Linked DNA regions of Limibacter armeniacum. The protein of the gene in region 3 binds, or shares a complex with, the protein of the main gene of each other region. Links are inferred from orthologs where the notes say so. Each region holds a gene or a part of one and is shown on either strand. Other genes may lie near its edges.

Region 1 (4,278 bases), 1.5 Mb from region 3 along the record:
CTAGTACTACTACTGCAGTATGTTTATCCGTAGCTTTGAACTCTTCTACCCCTAGTCTGTTGAGTTCTTCCATTGAAAGTTTCTTCTTGCTCATATCAGATTTTGCCCCTTAAAATCAATTGAAATAAAATATTACTATATCAATAAATGATTTGAATTATTAGCTATATTTGATTGATAATCAGTTATTTGTTTTATAGTGGTAATGGTGGTTTTCTCCACTTTCGAGCTTCGATTTTATTGATGGCTAGCTCTCTATTACTATACAAAGTCTGATACGTTTCTTGATCATTCATTAGTAATAGATCTTTTTCCATATATGTATAAATGATCTCAACAAAACCTTTTAGTTCATCTTTGATAGAGTAAAAAGTCCATTGGTCAATTTTTCTTGAGGTCACCAGACCTGAGTTTTTTAAGTAGATCAGGTGTCTAGATGTTTTGGTCTGGGTGAAGTCAAGTACCAATTCTATATCAGAGATACACATCTCATTATTTCTATACAATAAATGCATAATCCGTGTTCGGGCTTCTTCACTGAATGCTTTCAGTATCTGTGTCCCGATCATTAGGTTGAAGTGCTTTAGTTTCATAGGTCAATTTTACCTTCTTATATTTTAAATATTCTCTTAGTCGATTTTACAAATGTAACCTTCTTGAAAATAATATCCATTTATTTGTTAAAACGCATTTCCAATTATTATAAGTTTATTGCAATAATTCCCTGTAATTGAGATATTTGTTGGTTAATTCACATTCTTATTATAGGTCTGTTATATATGTAACATTCTGGTAGTAAGTTTTCTATATTTGTAATTGCATAAAACGCAAAGGCTTTGGATAAAGTAGTAAAGATTGGCACACGTGGAAGTAAGCTAGCATTATGGCAAGCTGATTATGTAGCAGAACTGTTACAGAATGAGGGTGTTAAAACCGAAACGGTCATCATTGAAACAAAAGGAGATAAGATCCTTGATAAGTCTTTGTCCAAAATAGGAAGCAAGGGAGTATTTACAGAAGAGTTGGAAGAACAACTTCGAAATGGGGGTATAGATATAGCTGTGCATAGTGCTAAAGATATGCAAGCAACTTTGGATGAAGACTTTAAGCTCATAGCTTTTACAGAGCGTGAACAAGTGAATGATGTAGTTGTTAGCTATAATAAGAATCTAAAAATCAATACTACAGATAAGGTTGTCTTGGGAACGTCTTCTGTAAGAAGAGTCGCAATGCTGAAGCATTACTATCCGAATATTGAGGTAGTGGATGTAAGAGGTAACTTGCAGACTCGAATGAGAAAAATGGAAGAAGGACTGTGTGATGCATTGGTACTTGCTTATGCAGGTGTACACAGAATGGGCTATGCAGAGCACATTGTACATCATTTTTCTTTGGATGAATTTACGCCAGCAGCGGGACAAGGCAGTGTAGCGATAGAGGCGAGTAGCAACATTGACCCTGCTTTGGAAAGAGTTATCCGAAAAGCCGTTAACAATGAGGATGCTGAATATAGGCTGAGAGCAGAGAGGGGTTTCTTGAAAAAGCTTCAAGGTGGCTGCAGTATTCCTGCTTTTGCGTTAGCATCTTTGGATGGAAATGAACTTTCTATAACAGGAGGATTGGTGAAGCTTGATGGAAGTCATATCATTCGACACACAAAGTCAGGAGACAAAATGCAAGCAAAAGAGTTGGGCAGGGAAATAGCTGAAATGGTATTGAATGATGGAGGTGATAAAATTTTAGCCGAAATCAAATCATCTAAATAACTTTCATCTACAACTTGTAGTTATTCAGTTATTATATTGACTTGCTAACTAAGGTTTTAAGCAGAAGAATGTTAAAGCCTACAAAAATAGAGATTAATGGGAGGTTTGCTGGATCAGAAGTTTGAACATGGCGGAGTTGTTGTAACTAAAGTTGAAGACCTTATAAATTGGGCAAGGCTTTCTTCCTTATGGCCAATGGGATTCGGTTTGGCGTGTTGTGCCATAGAAATGATGGCAACTTTTGCTTCAGGCTATGACTTGGATCGAATTGGGGTATTCCCACGTCCTTCTCCTCGTCAATCAGATGTCATGATTGTATCAGGGACCGTTACTTTCAAAATGGCAGATCGTGTACGAAGGCTATATGAGCAAATGTCAGAACCAAGATATGTAATATCGATGGGAAGCTGTTCTAATTGTGGTGGACCATATTGGGAACATGGTTATCATGTAGTCAAAGGTGTTGACAGAATTATTCCTGTTGACGTTTATGTACCAGGTTGTCCACCAAGGCCTGAAGCCTTGATTGAAGGTATCATGAAACTTCAGGACAAGATTAGAAAAGAAACTTTAAGAGGTCCAAAAGCAATCGAAAAACTCTTAGAAGAAGAAGCATTAAAGGAAAAAGAAGCATAATGGATTTTGAAGCTTTACATAATTTAATACTCTCAGAGTTTGGAGAGCAAACCATAGTAACAGCTGATAAGGAAGCGCTACAACCTTCAATTACTATCGAAGCCGAGCGACTGGTAGCAGTTACTGTCTTTTTGCGTGATAATGAGCAAACCTATTTTGATATGCTTTCTTGCGTTTCAGGCATTGATAATGGTCCTGAAGAAGGAACAATGGAAGTTGTGTATCACTTATACTCTATTCCATATGGTGCTAAGCTGACATTGAAGGTGGTGATTAAGCGTAATCAAGATGCTGACGTATTACCACAAGTACCATCACTTTCGAGTGTTTGGAAAAGTGCAGACTGGATGGAAAGAGAGACTTTTGACCTATTAGGAATTAACTTTGAAAACCATCCTGATTTACGAAGGATTCTTTTACCTGCAGATTGGGAAGGATATCCTTTGAGAAAAGATTATCAGGCTCAAGAGTATTATCACGGAATCAAAGTAGCATATGAATAGCCTATTATTCACTTATAATAGTCTATTATCTCTGTGGATAATACAGGTTAACTTTTTACGTTACAAACTTGCATAAATAAGTACTTATATGAAAAAATCCTCATAAGTTGAATTATTTATATTAAAACTCAGTTATTATGGGGATTCTACCTTTATTAAATTATCAAAACTATTACTACATATATTAAAAATGCATACAATGTCATTGGAATCAGAAAAAATAGAAAAAGCGGCTTTTATATTGAAGACAATTGCACACCCAATGCGATTAAGAATAATTGAGTTGCTGGATCAGAATGACAAACTATCAGTAGGTGAAATTTGCGATGCACTCGGATGTGAACAATCACTAACCTCCCATCATTTGTCAAACATGAAGCTAAAAGGGATTTTGGCCTCTCAAAGAGAAGGGAAGAATATTTACTACTCGCTTAAGGAAAAGGACGTAACCAATATTCTTGTATGTTTAGAGAACTGTAACTGTAATATGGGTTAACCTATATTACAGTTAAAAAGTAGATTTAAAATAGAGGTAAAACGCACCACTTAAGTCATGTTTATTTAGGGAATATTCAAGTCTAAAAGTGGTGTTATAAAATGTGACTACGTCAACACCTGTTCCCCAACCTAATAGAAGATTATTTGTGAGTCTCTCGTTGGTTTCTGTAACAACCTGTGAAGAGATATATCCAGCATCTGCATAAGATTTCAGGTATACTTCTATTGGGATACTACTAAAGTATTTCAGAGGGATTATTTTTTTAAGGTTTAATTTTTTACTGAGCGCTTTAAATCGCAAAGTATTTTTGAATATACCCAGGTGTTGTCCCTCAACAACGTAATTATCGTATCCACGTAAAATTTTGGTTGTATAGCCTAAGGCTCTCATTTCCTGATAAGGTTGAAGTGCAGGGAATGATGTTTTGAATGTTGCTCCAAGTTCATGGAAGAAGCGTTTGGAGATAGGAGTGTATTTAAAGTAATCACCCTCAATGACTATTGAGTTGAGATCATCAAATACACCTAGTCCATTTTTTTCAAAGCTTCCACGTACGAAATAGCCATTTAGAGGATACACACGTATATCTCGCATGTCTTTGGCATAGCTATAACTAAGTTTGAAAAACTTTTGGCTTTTGCGGCCACCAAGGAAGTAGTTAGGGTTTAGCTCAGCAACGGTATCAGCAATGGCTCCGGAAGAGTACCCTAATGAAACCCTGTGGTAGTCATAAAAACCTATGCGCTTACCTACCGATACATATCCTGCCCATTGTTTTTGAAGAACATTTTCCTCATTTGATACCTCAACAAATTTATTGAATTTAGTTGCGTACGCGACAGTGTGAGTCTCGCTGTAACTGGCACCAAAGCTC
Region 2 (4,507 bases), 730 kb from region 3 along the record:
AAGATCATTTACTGTCGTTGAGGTTAGCATCGAGACGGTATCTCCATCTGCTATTACTACATTATCAATAGAGGTGGGTACACTACCCAGATCCCAAGTAGCCGCTGAACCCCAGCTACCTGAAGCTACAGAAGTAAAAGTGGTTTGTGCACAACTACTGACCCAAGGGAAGGCTAACAAACAAAAGGTTAATAGGGTCAGTAGTATCGATTGGTTTTTCCAAGAATAAAGCATATTCAAATGGGTTGAAAATTTCCCGATAGCGGTTTCTGTTATTTATACCCATTATTTTACGCTATCATCTTGATTTTCCCCCATCAGAGACATTCTTGGGATGTAAGTAGAAAAGTGGTTTTCACAATTAGCAAAGTCAAAATCATGTTCTCTCAATTTCAGGCAATGCTAATAAGGCTTTGCAACCTGTCTGCCTAATTTCAATTGCGATACATTCATCTTAAAATGGTGTTTGTAAAGTTGATTTCGTTTAATCACTTAAAAACTTACATATGTTTTTAATGAAAAATAATTGATTCCCGTCTTAAAGTTTGGGCATAAAAAAAGCCTACAGTCTGTACCATAGGCTTAATCAAATGAATAGGAGGTCAAAATTAGAATAGTGTTCTAATTTCGTTTTTCAGCACCCTTAATGCCTCAGCTGTTGGCTCTTGCTGCATCTCCATTACTTTTTCAAAAATTCTCTTCGCCAACTCAATTGAAGGCGCTTCAGGATCAATATCAACTGATGCTTCTTTAATTAGTGATACCATATTCTCCTGTGCAGTCCTTACCATTTCCCAAGCAGTATCACTTACATAAACCTGTTGTGCCAGGTTATGCTGAAACTCTTCCCTGATACTGACAATCAGAAGTTCTCTAAGCTGTGCTACAGTGTAACCATTTTCATTCAACCTTAAGATCAAGTTATTGGGAGTGATACGCTCAAGATAGATCGCCATTCTTTCATACGCCTGAAGTCTGTTTGGCAATACAGTCTTTGAGTTTTCGAGCTTCATATTTGCCAATTGTGCTGAAAATTCCTTTCCAATTAAAGACCTTACCACCAAAAAAACCGCATACAGTACAATCACTGCGGGTATGGTCATCATCAGTATTTCTTTCAATGCTTCCATCTCTGTCTTTTAATACACTAATTAAATTTCCCGAAAAGGATTATACTCCCTAATTCTTCTCTTTTCTAAAATACAGGAAGCAAATATATATTTTTTGTGGAACCTACAACGGATTTCTCGCTCAAGTTGTAGGATTGCCCCTCAGGATTCAACCATTTTTGCACAACTTGGTTATATTTGAAACCAAATTGAAAGTGAAGTCATAATTTATGGACAGAAAGATACAATACAAGTTTGATAAGGAGCACCTCAAAAACTCAGCTCCCAGTGTTTACGATGAAAGCAAACTCCGTTCTGAAGAGATGGTCCTTAACTTGGGTCCACAACACCCTTCTACCCACGGTGTACTGAGGTTGGAAGTCGTAACGGATGGTGAGTTTATTGTAGATGTCGTTCCGCACCTTGGTTATTTGCATCGTTGCTTTGAGAAGCATGCCGAGTCCATGGCTTTCAATCAGACCATTCCATACGTGGACAGAATGGACTATGTGGCTTCTATGAACTCCGAACATGCCTATGTAATGGGAGTTGAGCAGATGTTGGGCATCACTGAACAGATTCCAAAGCGTGTAGAGTACATACGTGTGTTAGTTGCTGAGCTGAACCGATTAGCCTCTCACTTTATTGCGGTAGGTACTTACGGTATTGACATTGGTGCAACTACCCCTTTCTTATGGTTAATGAGAGACAGGGAGCACATCCTACGTCTGTTGGAATGGGTCAGTGGGGCAAGAATGCTTTATAACTACATCTGGATTGGCGGACTTTTCTATGACCTTCCTGTAGGTTTTGAAGAACGCTGTCTTGAATTTGTTCAGTACCTGAAACCTAAGCTGAAGGAATTCCATAACCTGCTGGTTGAAAACAAGATCTTTGTGGAACGTACGGCCAACATTGGCGTCATGCCGCTAGACCTTGCAATCAACTATGGCGTTACCGGACCAATGCTTAGAGGTTCTGGTTTGAAATACGACCTCAGAAAAGTGGATGGGTATTCGGTTTACCCTGAAATTGACTTTGATATTCCAATTGGAAAAGGAGAAATGGGTACACTCGGTGACTGTTGGGACAGAACCTACGTGAGAGTTGCTGAATGCTGGGAATCCATTCGAATCATAGAACAGGCTCTTGAACAACTGACTGGTGATCACAAGAGAACAAGAGAATTTGACCCTCAGGCATTAGTTCCTAAAAAAATCCGTCCTAAGAAAATGGATTTTTATGCAAGAGCTGAAAACCCTAAAGGGGAACTCGGCTTCTTTTTCCGTGCAACAGGCAAAAGCGACATCCCTTTCCGCGTAAAGGCAAGATCTTGCTCTTTTGTCAATATGGCTATTCTGCCTGAACTGACCAGAGGTGTGCCTATTGCCGACTTGATTGCCATCTTTGGGTCATTTGATGTTGTAATGGGAGAAGTTGACCGATAGAACCTTACGGAAAAGCTTCTGTATTTTTTAGTATTGGGATATTAGACTGGGCTGCTTGTTTGAAAAAATTTAAGATCGAAATATTAACTCATAGCTATCCACCTGATTTTGGTGCTGCACCATTCCTGTTTCAGGATATGGCCATCGCATTGAAACAAAAAGGCTTTGATGTAGAGGTTTTAACGGCAGTTCCCTACTATCCAACTGGAAAAGTACCCCAAGCATACAGAGGAAAACTACTGTTTAAGGAAATGAAAGATGGCATTCCTGTCAGAAGACATTGGCTTTTTGCTGCCAGCCTTACAGCCAGTCGACTTGCAAGGTTGGCAGGGATGCTTTCACTTTCAGTCTCAATGCTAAGGTCTTTGCTTCACATGCTGAAGAGGAAACCGGACGTCATTCTGGTACAGACACCTCCGATGTTGATGCCTTTTCCTGCAATTGTTTTCTCCAAACTCACAGGAGCCAAGCTTGTAATCAATGTCTCAGACCTTTGGCCCAAAGCCATTGCTGACCTTGGGCTTATGAAGGAATCCTCCCTTTACTATAAGTTGCTTACCCAAATCCAGCTTAAGTTTTATAAAACGGCGGATCAACTAATGGCACAATCCGAAGAAATCAGCCAGTATATTCAGGGATATAATTTACCCAAACCTCTTCTTTACAGGGTTGGGGCAGACTGTCAGCTTTTTGTTCCCAAAAATAACAATCCCGATCAAACAGGTCAAAAGAAACCATTCCGTATTATTTATACGGGTGTACTGAATGTCGCCCATGCCATTCTAAGACTTTGTAAGGACATAAACTTCCAAGCCATAGGATGCGAATTACATATATATGGGGATGGGTTTGAAGGTGATGAAGTGAAAGCATTTCTAAACAAGCACCCAAACAGGGGAATTTTTCTTCATTCGGTGGTTTCCCTGACAGAAGTTGCGCAGTTGCTGACAAGATTTGATGCTGCCCTTATTTCACAAAAAAGTACGATCAGAGGTACACTCCCCGCCAAGGTCTATGAAAGTATGGCTGCTGGTATTCCAATTCTTTTTAATGGAGGTGGAGAAGGTGCTTCACTCGTTTTAGAGCATAAATGCGGATTGATCTCAGACCCATTACACCTGCCTTCATTATTGCAGAATATTGCATCAATGAAAAGCCTTACAAAAAATGAGTTAGATACGATGGGAAAAAATGGCAGAAATGCTGCGACCAAATATTTTGACCGCAGCATTCAGCAAAAAAAGCTCTTTAAGATGCTTGATTCGTTGCTTAATATCTCAAATGAGGAAACAGTAGAACAAACCTGTTAAAAGAAAGACTAGTCCCACTTCATTTTTTCCTCTGACGAAGATGCTCTTACCATTGAGGTAAGCTCTTTAATAGACGATCCTTCACCTGCAATCACCATACTGTGGGTCGTCTTCAGGATCATTGTCTCAAAGCCTTTTGTATAAACGACTTCCTCGGGCTGTCCCTCATCAGTATAAATCGTTTCTTTCAAACAGATGATCGTCACGCTGTATCTGGACCGCACTTTTACTTCCAATATTGACTTGCCGACAAACTCATCCGGCACAGGCACCTCAATAATGTAAACCTGAGGAGCAATCTCATCCATTGTTTTCACCTTCTGGTTCAGCAATGCCAACCCTAGTCTTTTCCCTTCCTGCTTCTCAGGGAAGACCACCTTTCTCACACCCATTTCACTCAATATCCTGGCATGAGATTCTCTCGTAGCTCTGGCATAAATATTCTTGACACCTATCTGTTTTAGCGCATCAACGGTCAAAATCTTTGTCTCAAAGTCCTTACCGTGAGACAGGACAACACAATCACTAGGCTTAACGTGCCTGTTCAAGGCATTAGGGTTGGTTACATCGGTCTCATAAACATGCTGAAAGCCTTCTTGCCTCATTCTGTCCAATGAAAAATAATCATCTAATGCTTTGT
Region 3 (4,410 bases):
AGTAAAAATCACAATTGACCTATTTCAAGTAGGGTTAGTCCTCTTTAGAGACAAGCAACCCAAGCAGGATTTCACATTACTTTTCTAAAAACAAAAAGCACTTCAGGACGCTACCTAAAGTGCTTTTTTTTACTGAAAGTAAATTGATCAGTAACTATTGTTTTGCAACTAGCTCTGCAATTTTCACAATCACTTCTGTTGCTTTCATCATCGTCTCTACAGGAACGAACTCATATCGAGAGTGCATATTATGACCACCAGCAAAGATGTTAGGACATGGAAGTCCCATATATGAAAGTCTGGCGCCATCCGTACCACCTCTAATAGGCTTAATATCAGGTGTAATACCCAACTCTTTCATGGCCTTTTCTGCCACATCAACAATATGCATTACAGGCTCTACCTTTTCACGCATATTAAAGTATTGATCGATCATTTCAATGGAAATGGACTTCTCTCCATATTTCTTTTTGAAATCCTCCACCAACGTCTCAATCAATTGCTTCTTGTCTTCATATTTTTGGCGATCATGGTCACGGATAATGTACTGTAATGTTGTATTCTCCGTTTCACCATGCATGCTCAACAAATGGAAAAAGCCTTCATACCCTGTTGTTTTTTCAGGAACTTCATCAGCTGGTAATGCTTGTATAAACTCAGCAGCCCTGTACATAGAATTAACCATCACATTTTTGGCAGTTCCAGGATGCACGTTATGTCCTACAAAATGAATTTTGGCAAAAGCTGCATTAAAGTTTTCAAACTCCAGCTCTCCCATTGGTCCACCATCCATGGTATAGGCCCACTCAGCACCAAACTTTTCCACATCGAACAAGTCAGCTCCTTTGCCTACTTCCTCATCAGGTGTGAAACAGATTCTGATTTTGCCATGCTTGATTTCAGGATGTTTGATCAAGTAATGCATCGCTGTCACAATCTCCGTTACTCCCGCCTTATCATCGGCACCGAGTAATGTTGTCCCATCGGAAGTAATAACAGTCTGTCCTTTATAACTTTTCAGCATTGGAAATTCCTCTGAAGAAAGAATTATTTCCTTTTCCTTATTCAATATCAGATCACCACCATCATAATTTTCCCAAACCTGAGGTTTTACATTATGACCCGTATAGTCAGGTGTTGTATCAATATGTGCAACAAAACCAATAGTAGGCAGCTGCTTATCAGTATTAGCAGGTAAGGTTGCCATTACATAAGCGTGTTCATCCACTGTAACGTCTTCCATACCAATTGACTTAAGTTCTTCGGCAAGGTCTTTTGCCAATATATGCTGGTTGGGAGTACTTGGAATATGCTCAACTTCTGGTTTTGCTTCAGTATCGTACTGTACATAGCGTGTGAAACGCTCAATCAATTCATTCTTGATTTCCTCCATTTTGTATATGTGTGTTAGTATTGTGGAATGATCTCTGACTTAGATTCAGGTTGGTTCTTTATAGCCCCAAAGATAGAGGTTCGGTTGTGTTTTTTTAGATTTTCGAGGCAATTGCAAACAAAAGATCAACTAAAAGGTAGTAAGATTGTATTTTGAAACGATAAATTTGTATCTCAATTTTACAGTCTGAATTTCTTCCAACATATGGAAGGTTAATACTTTGACTATTCTGATAGCATGTTAGCACTGATAATACTCTTACTTCTTATCCCTGTCTATGCACTTTATGGAGGTGTTTATGGGGAAAGAAAGATCTCAGCATTTATTCAAGACAGGTTAGGTCCGATGGAAACCGGTAAGTTTGGTTTACTCCAAACTGCTGCAGATATACTGAAACTCCTGATGAAAGAAGACACTGTTCCTGCCGCTGCCGATAAGTTTCTGTTTAAAGCTGCGCCTATGGTTATGTTTGCCGCTGTATTTGCTGGGTTTGCTGTAATACCTTTATCTCCTGACCTGATTGGTTCTGAAGCAGAAGTAGGTGTTTTCTTCTTGCTAGCCATTGTTGCCTTGGATATAATCGGTATTCTAATGGCTGGTTGGGGTTCCAATAACAAATACTCTCTTTATGGCGCTATGCGTGCCGCTGCCCAAATGATCAGCTATGAAATCCCTTTAGGTCTTGCAGTTTTGTGTGTTGTTATGATTTCACAAACGCTTAACCTTCAAGAAATAAGCATTCAGCAAAGTATCTATCTTCCAATGGTTTCAGATGAAGCCAACTACCTTTTTGGCATTAAGGCATTAGGAATAGATGTGACCAATATTGGTGGAATACTGACATGGAACATTATACGATCTCCATTTCTGCTGATTGCATTTGTCATTTATTATATAGCTTCGTTAGCTGAAGCTAACCGAGCTCCTTTTGATATTCCTGAAGCAGAATCTGAATTAATTGCAGGGTTTCACACAGAATACTCCGGAATTCGTTTTGCTTATATGTTTCTGGCAGAATATGGTACAATGCTATTAGTTAGCTTATTAGCCGCTGTACTGTTTTTAGGTAGCTGGAACACTCCTCTCCCTAACTTGGGACCCGTAAAACTGGCTGAATGGACAAGTGGGGCACCTGGCACCATTGCAGGAAATATTTGGGGAATGTTTTGGGTACTTTCAAAAGCCCTCTTACTTGTTTTCTCACAGATGTGGGTAAGATGGACATACCCTAGACTCAGGGTTGACCAACTAATGTCACTCTGCTGGAAATACCTGACACCCATTTCCCTTGTTCTGGTATTTATCTCTGGAATATGGAGGCTTTTAATGATCTAAATAAAAATCCCTTATGCTGCTTCTAGTCAACATAAGGGATTTTTTTATGCTATATCCTTTTTAGAAAGAACGCTTTCAAGGTCTGCCACAAGGCTTTCTTCTTCTCTACAGCTTCCTCTCCCACTAACATTTGTGTCAGGCTATCTGCTACGATGGCTTCTACCCCATTCAACTCCAATGGCTGATATTTCAACAACTGTCCTTCTATCAGGAAGCTTTCATCAGCACTGGAGAAATAAAGCATCTTGCTTGGCTCAAACTGCTTACACAGTTTTTCAAACGTAACATTATCATTTTTCAGGAGGTTGACCACCGCAAATTCATGTAAAGTCAAGTTGATTGAACCCATAATTTTCAGCAACAGGTCAAACTCTTTACTCTTCAGCAGGTCCCCTTGGCTGTATTCCAACAAGACCAGTATTTTTCGCTTATTCTCACCAAAGAACTTATACCCCTCAGCAGTACTTCGTTCAGCCTTTTTCTCCTCCACTTTAGGAACTTCCACCACTTCTTCAGGCTCAGTCTCTTCAACCTCATAGGCATCTTCCAACTCTTCTTCTGTCTCCTCAGGCAAGTCCAGATGAAAAGCTTCTTCTTCTCCGGGAAGAAGGTAAATCAGATCCTCCTCATCAAAGAGCATCTTTAAATATGATAGATTAAAATTTTCTTCACTCATGGTCATAAACTCAAAAAATGAATCAAGCTTAACAGCAAGGTCAAATACAAAAATCAGCTTTTTTTATCACTATGCCTAAAAACCTTTTACAATCACTCATTTTTGTTCTTTGCTAGCTCATTTATACTAAATCAAAGAAACCATTTACTGCTCGTACAATAAAAAAGCCTCTTGCATCACGTGCAAAAGGCTCCTTCAACTATTAAGAAAGAAGTAAGGTAAAGCTTATACAGCAAAGCTTTCGCCACAACCACAAGTACGTGAAGCATTCGGGTTGATAAACTGGAATCCTTTACCGTTAAGACCGTCTGAGAAGTCCAGTGTCGTCCCTAACAGGTAGAGCAAACTCTTCTTGTCTACGTAGATGCTTACGCCCTTATCCTCAAACACCTCATCTGATTCACGTGTCTCATTGTCGAATTCAAGATCGTACATCAGTCCAGAGCACCCTCCTCCTTTGACAGCCACTCGTACATTGAAGTCTTCTGTACGGCCTTCCGCCTTTCTTAATTTGATGATCTCTTCAGCGGCTTTATCAGTAACGTTAATCATTTTATATCTTTCAATTTAATTTTTCCTACTAAGTACATTTTCTGAAAAGTGTCTCCCACAAACCTTCTCTTTTTCCATTTGACACTTTCTACCTGACGTTAAGTCTAAATACAAAAGTGCATAAAAATTTTGTGAGATGCACTTTACTCCCCCTTGAACTGGGTTCACTATTAACAACTTAATTGAATAAAAGTTGTTTCAAGTCCAAAATTCTCTCACTAATTATCAACCTTTTATCAAATATTTTAAAAAAAATTAAAGGGTTCTGTCACAAATCTGTGCTTTCGCTATTATTAGTAGTAATGAAATCAAAGGGGAGAACCCAATTCACGTTTAATGAAATAGTAGAGAATGATTATTCTAGCATTTTTCGTACTGCACTGGTACACTTCGCTCTTTTTCCAGACATTTTTCCTGCACAGATATGCAGCACACAAGATGTTTACAATGTCTA
Region 4 (4,207 bases), 1.0 Mb from region 3 along the record:
GTGTTAAAGAGGGGTTAAAAAGAAAATAAAGGTTGTTAAAAACTACTGACACAAAAAATATATAGGCAAAAAAAATCCCCGAGTTCCAAACCTGAAAGGATTGAAATTCGGGGATTTATACAATGGATTACTGACCTTGCTTATTCAGCGTCCTTTTCTTCTTCTTCAGCCTCGTCCTCTGTCTCAACAGCTTCCAAAGCCTCAGGATAGTTAGCAGCAATCAGGTTGTACCAGTTTACCAGTTTCTTGATATCTGAATTGTAAACTCTGTCTGTATCGTAGTTAGGAAGTACTCCTTCCAAGAAAGATTCCAGTTCACTGTCTTTAGAAACGTCAATTTTGATATTGTCTCCGTGTTTCTCTTTGATGATTGAGAAAATTTCTTCCAACGGAACTGACTCTTCAGACTGTCCTGTTACGTAAATCGAGATTTCTTTCAGAACTGAAATTCTTTGGCTGGCATTTACCACCATTTTCTTTTTCGCTTCGCTTACCGTTTCGACAATTACACCCGACCTTGTTGGTTTCAGGATTTTATAAAGTCCAGGTTTACCTGCAATTGATGCTACGTCTCTCAAGTTCATGTTCTAGTGAATTTTTTTAGTCTTTATGAACAAAAAGGCAGAAGTGTAAAGTTTTGCACTGCCCAAAGCGGCACGTTCCTACCTTTTCGCACTTATTCCATTAATAATTTCTTCCAACAATAGATTAGTGTACAGTGCTTACTCTATTGCCATGATCTTTTTGGTTTAACCGAAAAAAACGGCTACAAAAATAATTTTTTTCGAGGAGAACTACATGCTATTAACATATAAATCTCTATCCTTTTTATTGATTTCAGTTTGTGAGGCTTACAGATCCGATTCGTCTTCCTCAATGATATCAATATCTGAAATCAATACACGCTTGGCTATTGCTTTACCTGTTGGGGTTGCTGCCAACCCGCCCAATGCCGTTTCCTTGTAGCGATCTTCCATATGTGCACCTACTTCGCCCATGGCATCCACACATTCATCAACCGGAATTACACTGCTAACATCAGCGATGGCAATCTGCGCAGAAGAGTTGGCAATGGCTGCAGCACTCGCATTTCTAACAATACATGGAACTTCTACTAGCCCTGCCACCGGATCACAAACCAACCCAAGCATACATTGAACTGTAATTGCCACAGCATTAAATACCTGTGTGATAGAACCACCCAATGCATAGACAATCGCTCCAGCTGACATTGCCGCCGCAGTTCCTGTCTCTGCCTGACAGCCACCAACGGCACCTGCAATTCCCGATTTTTTTTCCATAATCAATGCAATGCCGGCAGCTACCAACATGCCTTCAATCATGGTGTCATCATTAAGGTTATGTAACTCCTGCAATGTCACCAACACCCCTGGCATAATACCCGAAGCTCCCGCTGTGGGTGCTGCAACTACCCTGCCCATACAAGAGTTGACTTCCTTGGCTGCCAAAGCACGGCTGATAAGTTTCTGAAACTCTGGAGAAAGTACCGTCACAGGGGAGTTGAATACCTTCTTACCTGAATTGTTTACCATTCCTGATCTAGAGGTCATGTCCTCCTTCAATCCCGTCTGTACAGCATCTTTCATCACCTGATATGCTCTCAGGAGGTTTGCCCTGATTTGCTCTTCCTGATGACCTCGCTCTCTTGCTTCGTATTCCAATACAGGAAAATAAAGCGGCTTATCTTCTGTTTCACAAGACTTTTTCCATTCTGCAAAACTATCAAACAATACAACTGCCATATCCCTACTAATTGTTGATTTTATATGTATTCTGTTTATCTGGTTAGTCTATTTAAATGACTCGACGGTAAAACACTTTACGGTCCAAATCTGTTGCAAGATCACGATTTTTAGGAAGTTTAAAAATGATTTAGGGATTGAGGTTAAGGGAGGTGAAATCGAGAAATGCGGCAACAGAAAAGTATATCAGAAGAAGACTCTGTATATTTGTTGACGTTGAAAGTAATTGTAAATAAAAAGACTAAGCTCAGGGAATGGAAAATTCAGTTGTAACAGACTTTGGCTACCTTCTGCTTTTCATTATAGCAGGTTGTGTGTTTGTGGGAGGAGGTTTTGTCGCTTCATCATTGTTGCGCCCTAACCGTCCGAACTACGAGAAGCTCACGACTTATGAAAGTGGTGAAGACCCGATCGGTAATGCATGGAGCCGTTTCAATATCCGCTTTTATGTAATTGCCCTTATCTTTCTGCTTTTTGAAGTGGAGTTGGTCTTCCTGTTTCCTTGGGCAACGGTATTCGGTAACAAAGAGATGATCGATCAGACAGATGGTCTATGGGGTTGGTTTGCCTTGCTGGAAGTTTTTGTATTTGTATTGATTTTGGTACTTGGTCTTGCTTATGTATGGAGAAAAGGCTTTTTGGACTGGGTACGTCCCGAACACAAGCAGTCAGACTTCAAGTCCAAGGTTCCTGCTTCCATGTATGAGCAGATCAACAAGAAATACTAACCCATCTGTTTGCCTGAAACAAAACCCTATGAGATATATCACAAAAACCTTTTTTGCGCTTGCTGCCTTTGCGGCACTTTTTGCCTGTGACCCTGAGAATGAGGAAATCACTACTGATGAATCAGCAATGCTGACTTTTTCTGCGGACTCTGTCATCTTTGACACTTTATTCACAGAGGTAAAAAGTATTACGAAACGCTTTAGGGCAATCAATACATCCAATAAGGCTGTCAATATCAGTAGTATTTCATTGGGCAACCCAACGGGGTCTTATTCTCTGGTAATCAACGGTGCCAAGACCGATCGTGTAGAAGATATATTTCTTAGAGGAAATGATAGCCTTTTGGTCTTGGTGGAAGCTACTGTGAATCCTCAAGACAAAGACTTGCCTTTTTTGGTACAGGACTCTGTCGTATTTGAAACCAATGGCAATGTTCAGGATGTCAAACTGGTTGCTTGGGGGCAAGATGCCTTCTTTCACAGTAAAGGAGAAGTTATTGAAGGCGAAACAACTTGGACTTCCAACCGACCACACGTAGTAACAGACTCACTTTTTATTGCAGAAAACGCCATCTTAAATATAGAAGCTGGCTCCCAGATTTACTTCAACAATAATGCTTACGCCATTGTATTTGGCTCCCTACATATCAATGGTACTTGTGAAGATACTGTAAGGCTGGAAGGCATCAGACGGGAAGAAGACTATCTTGATGTAGCTGGCCAATGGGATGGACTCTATTTTGCGCCATCCAGCCATGATAATACGATCAACAATGCCACCATCCGAAATGGTGGAAGTGGTATTTACCTATGGTCAGAAGAAGTGCCTGCCACCCCTGCTATTACCATCAATAATACGCTTATTGAAAACATGTCTTCTACTGGTATTTTCCTGATTGGCACCAATGCCGAAATCAGTAATACCATTGTCAACAATTGTTTGAGCTACACCCTTGCACTGACATCAGGAGGAACCTATCGCCTTACACATAATACCTTTGCCAATTTTGGAATTGACTTTGTAAGAGAACTCCCTGCTGTCAGCATTTCCAATGTTTATGTACCTGGCTGGGAAGATGATCCTACTATGCGACTGGATGACCTGAACCTTACCCTAACCAACAATATCTTTTGGGGTAACCTGTTGGATGAAATCCTAATAGTAGAAGCGACAGACAAACAATTGGCTATCAATTCTCAAAAAAATGTTTTCCGCTCGACTGAAAGCTTGGTGGAGAAACTAGGTACTGACAACCTTTATTATGGCAATCAAATCACGGATCAAGATTCCTTATTTGCCTCATCTCCTTCAGACCAACGTTTCGAATTAAATAAAAATAGCCCTGCAAGAGATGCAGGTATAGTTACAGAAAACGGTGCATCTCCATGTACTCCTCATGACAACATGCCTGACATAGGTGCCATTGAGTGGGTGGAAGCACAAGAGTAATACCTTCAGAAATCTATTTTTTGACTAAAAACTGTTTAAGATGTCACTATCTCAAAAAGTTAAGCTCGTTTTTTCACACCCTCAGTTTGTTGTCGGCTTTTTTATAAGCCTATTCTTTGGACTGTTTATGGCCATCTTTTCTCAAGACTTTTACTTGATAGACGAGTATAAGTTATCTGCTGCTCCAGTGGAAACCAAAGGTGAAATACTGGCTATTGAGGAAACAAATGCCTCATCCAATGATGAGCTCATATTTAAGTATCATT

Evidence for each region.
Region 1: the proteins of V6R21_RS22240 (region 3) and nuoB are in contact, whole or in part, in a crystal structure (PDB 6Y11), measured with the Thermus thermophilus proteins. The link is inferred for Limibacter armeniacum from one-to-one orthologs. Residues at the interface, in WP_096411122.1 of Thermus thermophilus: Arg36, Val44, Arg45, Met46, Gly47, Pro48, Asn49, Arg50, Val51, Leu57, Gln58, Ala61, Asp62, Ile64, Lys65, Ile67, Phe68, Lys69, Glu70, Ile72, Val74, Glu223, Ala224, Glu225, His233, Thr234, Glu235, Tyr236, Ser237, Trp241; in WP_096411117.1 of Thermus thermophilus: Arg16, Glu17, Gly18, Leu24, Leu27, Val28, Trp30, Gly31, Arg32, Asn34, Ser35, Trp37, Thr54, Asp55, Ala56, Asp59, Ala61, Arg62, Phe63, Gly64, Glu66, Val67, Phe68, Arg69, Ala70, Ser71, Arg73, Gln74, Ala75, Asp76.
Region 2: the proteins of V6R21_RS22240 (region 3) and V6R21_RS19195 are in contact, whole or in part, in a cryo-EM structure (PDB 6ZJN), measured with the Thermus thermophilus proteins. The link is inferred for Limibacter armeniacum from one-to-one orthologs. Residues at the interface, in WP_096411122.1 of Thermus thermophilus: Ala224, Glu225, Gln226, Glu227, Ala295, Trp297, Phe298, Arg299; in WP_223903221.1 of Thermus thermophilus: Pro35, Ser36, Asp139, Gly141, Ala142.
Region 4: the proteins of V6R21_RS22240 (region 3) and V6R21_RS26580 are in contact, whole or in part, in a cryo-EM structure (PDB 6KHJ), measured with the Thermosynechococcus vestitus proteins. The link is inferred for Limibacter armeniacum from one-to-one orthologs. Residues at the interface, in WP_126985484.1 of Thermosynechococcus vestitus: Gln8, Lys26, Trp29, Leu30, Pro33, Met34, Met37, Leu38, Leu83, Ile84, Phe85, Lys86, Glu87, Asp88, Val89, Leu90, Pro91, Ala92, Thr100, Ala104, Val107, Ile108, Phe111, Leu112, Tyr114, Ile115, Ile125, Ser126, Leu128, Phe133; in WP_126986108.1 of Thermosynechococcus vestitus: Gly6, Tyr7, Glu8, Tyr9, Phe10, Gly12, Phe13, Leu14, Ile16, Cys17, Ser18, Pro21, Ala24, Leu25, Ala27, Ser28, Leu31, Arg32, Pro33, Ser35, Arg40, Leu41, Thr42, Thr43, Tyr44, Glu45, Ile51, Gly53, Ala54, Trp55.

Annotation. Positions count from the first base shown.
Region 1 is NZ_JBAJNO010000009.1:2,623,827-2,628,104, reverse strand. Bases 872-3,632 are described here. They hold nuoB (NADH-quinone oxidoreductase subunit NuoB), read left to right. Parts: upstream 872-1,862; coding sequence 1,863-2,402; downstream 2,403-3,632. Other genes in these bases: V6R21_RS28705 (POTRA domain-containing protein), read right to left, coding at 3,414-3,632; V6R21_RS28710 (ArsR/SmtB family transcription factor), read left to right, coding at 3,105-3,401; V6R21_RS28715 (NADH-quinone oxidoreductase subunit C), read left to right, coding at 2,402-2,905; hemC (hydroxymethylbilane synthase), read left to right, coding at 872-1,766. Outside these bases: V6R21_RS28735 (RNA methyltransferase), read right to left, coding at 1-94; V6R21_RS28730 (ArsR/SmtB family transcription factor), read right to left, coding at 195-593; more of hemC, read left to right, coding at 837-871; more of V6R21_RS28705, read right to left, coding at 3,633-4,278. UniProt on the Escherichia coli protein: NDH-1 shuttles electrons from NADH, via FMN and iron-sulfur (Fe-S) centers, to quinones in the respiratory chain. The immediate electron acceptor for the enzyme in this species is ubiquinone.
Region 2 is NZ_JBAJNO010000009.1:368,143-372,649, forward strand. Bases 459-3,448 are described here. They hold V6R21_RS19195 (NADH-quinone oxidoreductase subunit D), read left to right. Parts: upstream 459-1,339; coding sequence 1,340-2,557; downstream 2,558-3,448. Other genes in these bases: V6R21_RS19190 (DUF7935 family protein), read right to left, coding at 609-1,130; V6R21_RS19200 (glycosyltransferase family 4 protein), read left to right, coding at 2,617-3,448. Also shown: V6R21_RS19185 (G8 domain-containing protein), read right to left, coding at 1-234; more of V6R21_RS19200, read left to right, coding at 3,449-3,867; V6R21_RS19205 (potassium channel family protein), read right to left, coding at 3,876-4,507.
Region 3 is NZ_JBAJNO010000009.1:1,095,433-1,099,842, forward strand. What follows is about bases 787-3,679. They hold V6R21_RS22240 (complex I subunit 1/NuoH family protein), read left to right. Parts: upstream 787-1,630; coding sequence 1,631-2,728; downstream 2,729-3,679. Other genes in these bases: pepT (peptidase T), read right to left, coding at 787-1,393; V6R21_RS22245 (hypothetical protein), read right to left, coding at 2,778-3,404; V6R21_RS22250 (HesB/IscA family protein), read right to left, coding at 3,630-3,679. In the rest of the region: V6R21_RS22230 (O-methyltransferase), read left to right, coding at 1-88; more of pepT, read right to left, coding at 155-786; more of V6R21_RS22250, read right to left, coding at 3,680-3,956; V6R21_RS22255 (acyl-CoA desaturase), read left to right, coding at 4,308-4,410. UniProt on the Escherichia coli protein: NDH-1 shuttles electrons from NADH, via FMN and iron-sulfur (Fe-S) centers, to quinones in the respiratory chain. The immediate electron acceptor for the enzyme in this species is believed to be ubiquinone.
Region 4 is NZ_JBAJNO010000009.1:2,094,314-2,098,520, forward strand. Bases 1,065-3,754 are described here. They hold V6R21_RS26580 (NADH-quinone oxidoreductase subunit A), read left to right. Parts: upstream 1,065-2,017; coding sequence 2,018-2,491; downstream 2,492-3,754. Other genes in these bases: sdaAA (L-serine ammonia-lyase, iron-sulfur-dependent, subunit alpha), read right to left, coding at 1,065-1,763; V6R21_RS26585 (right-handed parallel beta-helix repeat-containing protein), read left to right, coding at 2,520-3,754. In the rest of the region: V6R21_RS26570 (DUF5606 family protein), read right to left, coding at 141-584; more of sdaAA, read right to left, coding at 852-1,064; more of V6R21_RS26585, read left to right, coding at 3,755-3,941; V6R21_RS26590 (DUF3592 domain-containing protein), read left to right, coding at 3,982-4,207. UniProt on the Escherichia coli protein: NDH-1 shuttles electrons from NADH, via FMN and iron-sulfur (Fe-S) centers, to quinones in the respiratory chain. The immediate electron acceptor for the enzyme in this species is believed to be ubiquinone.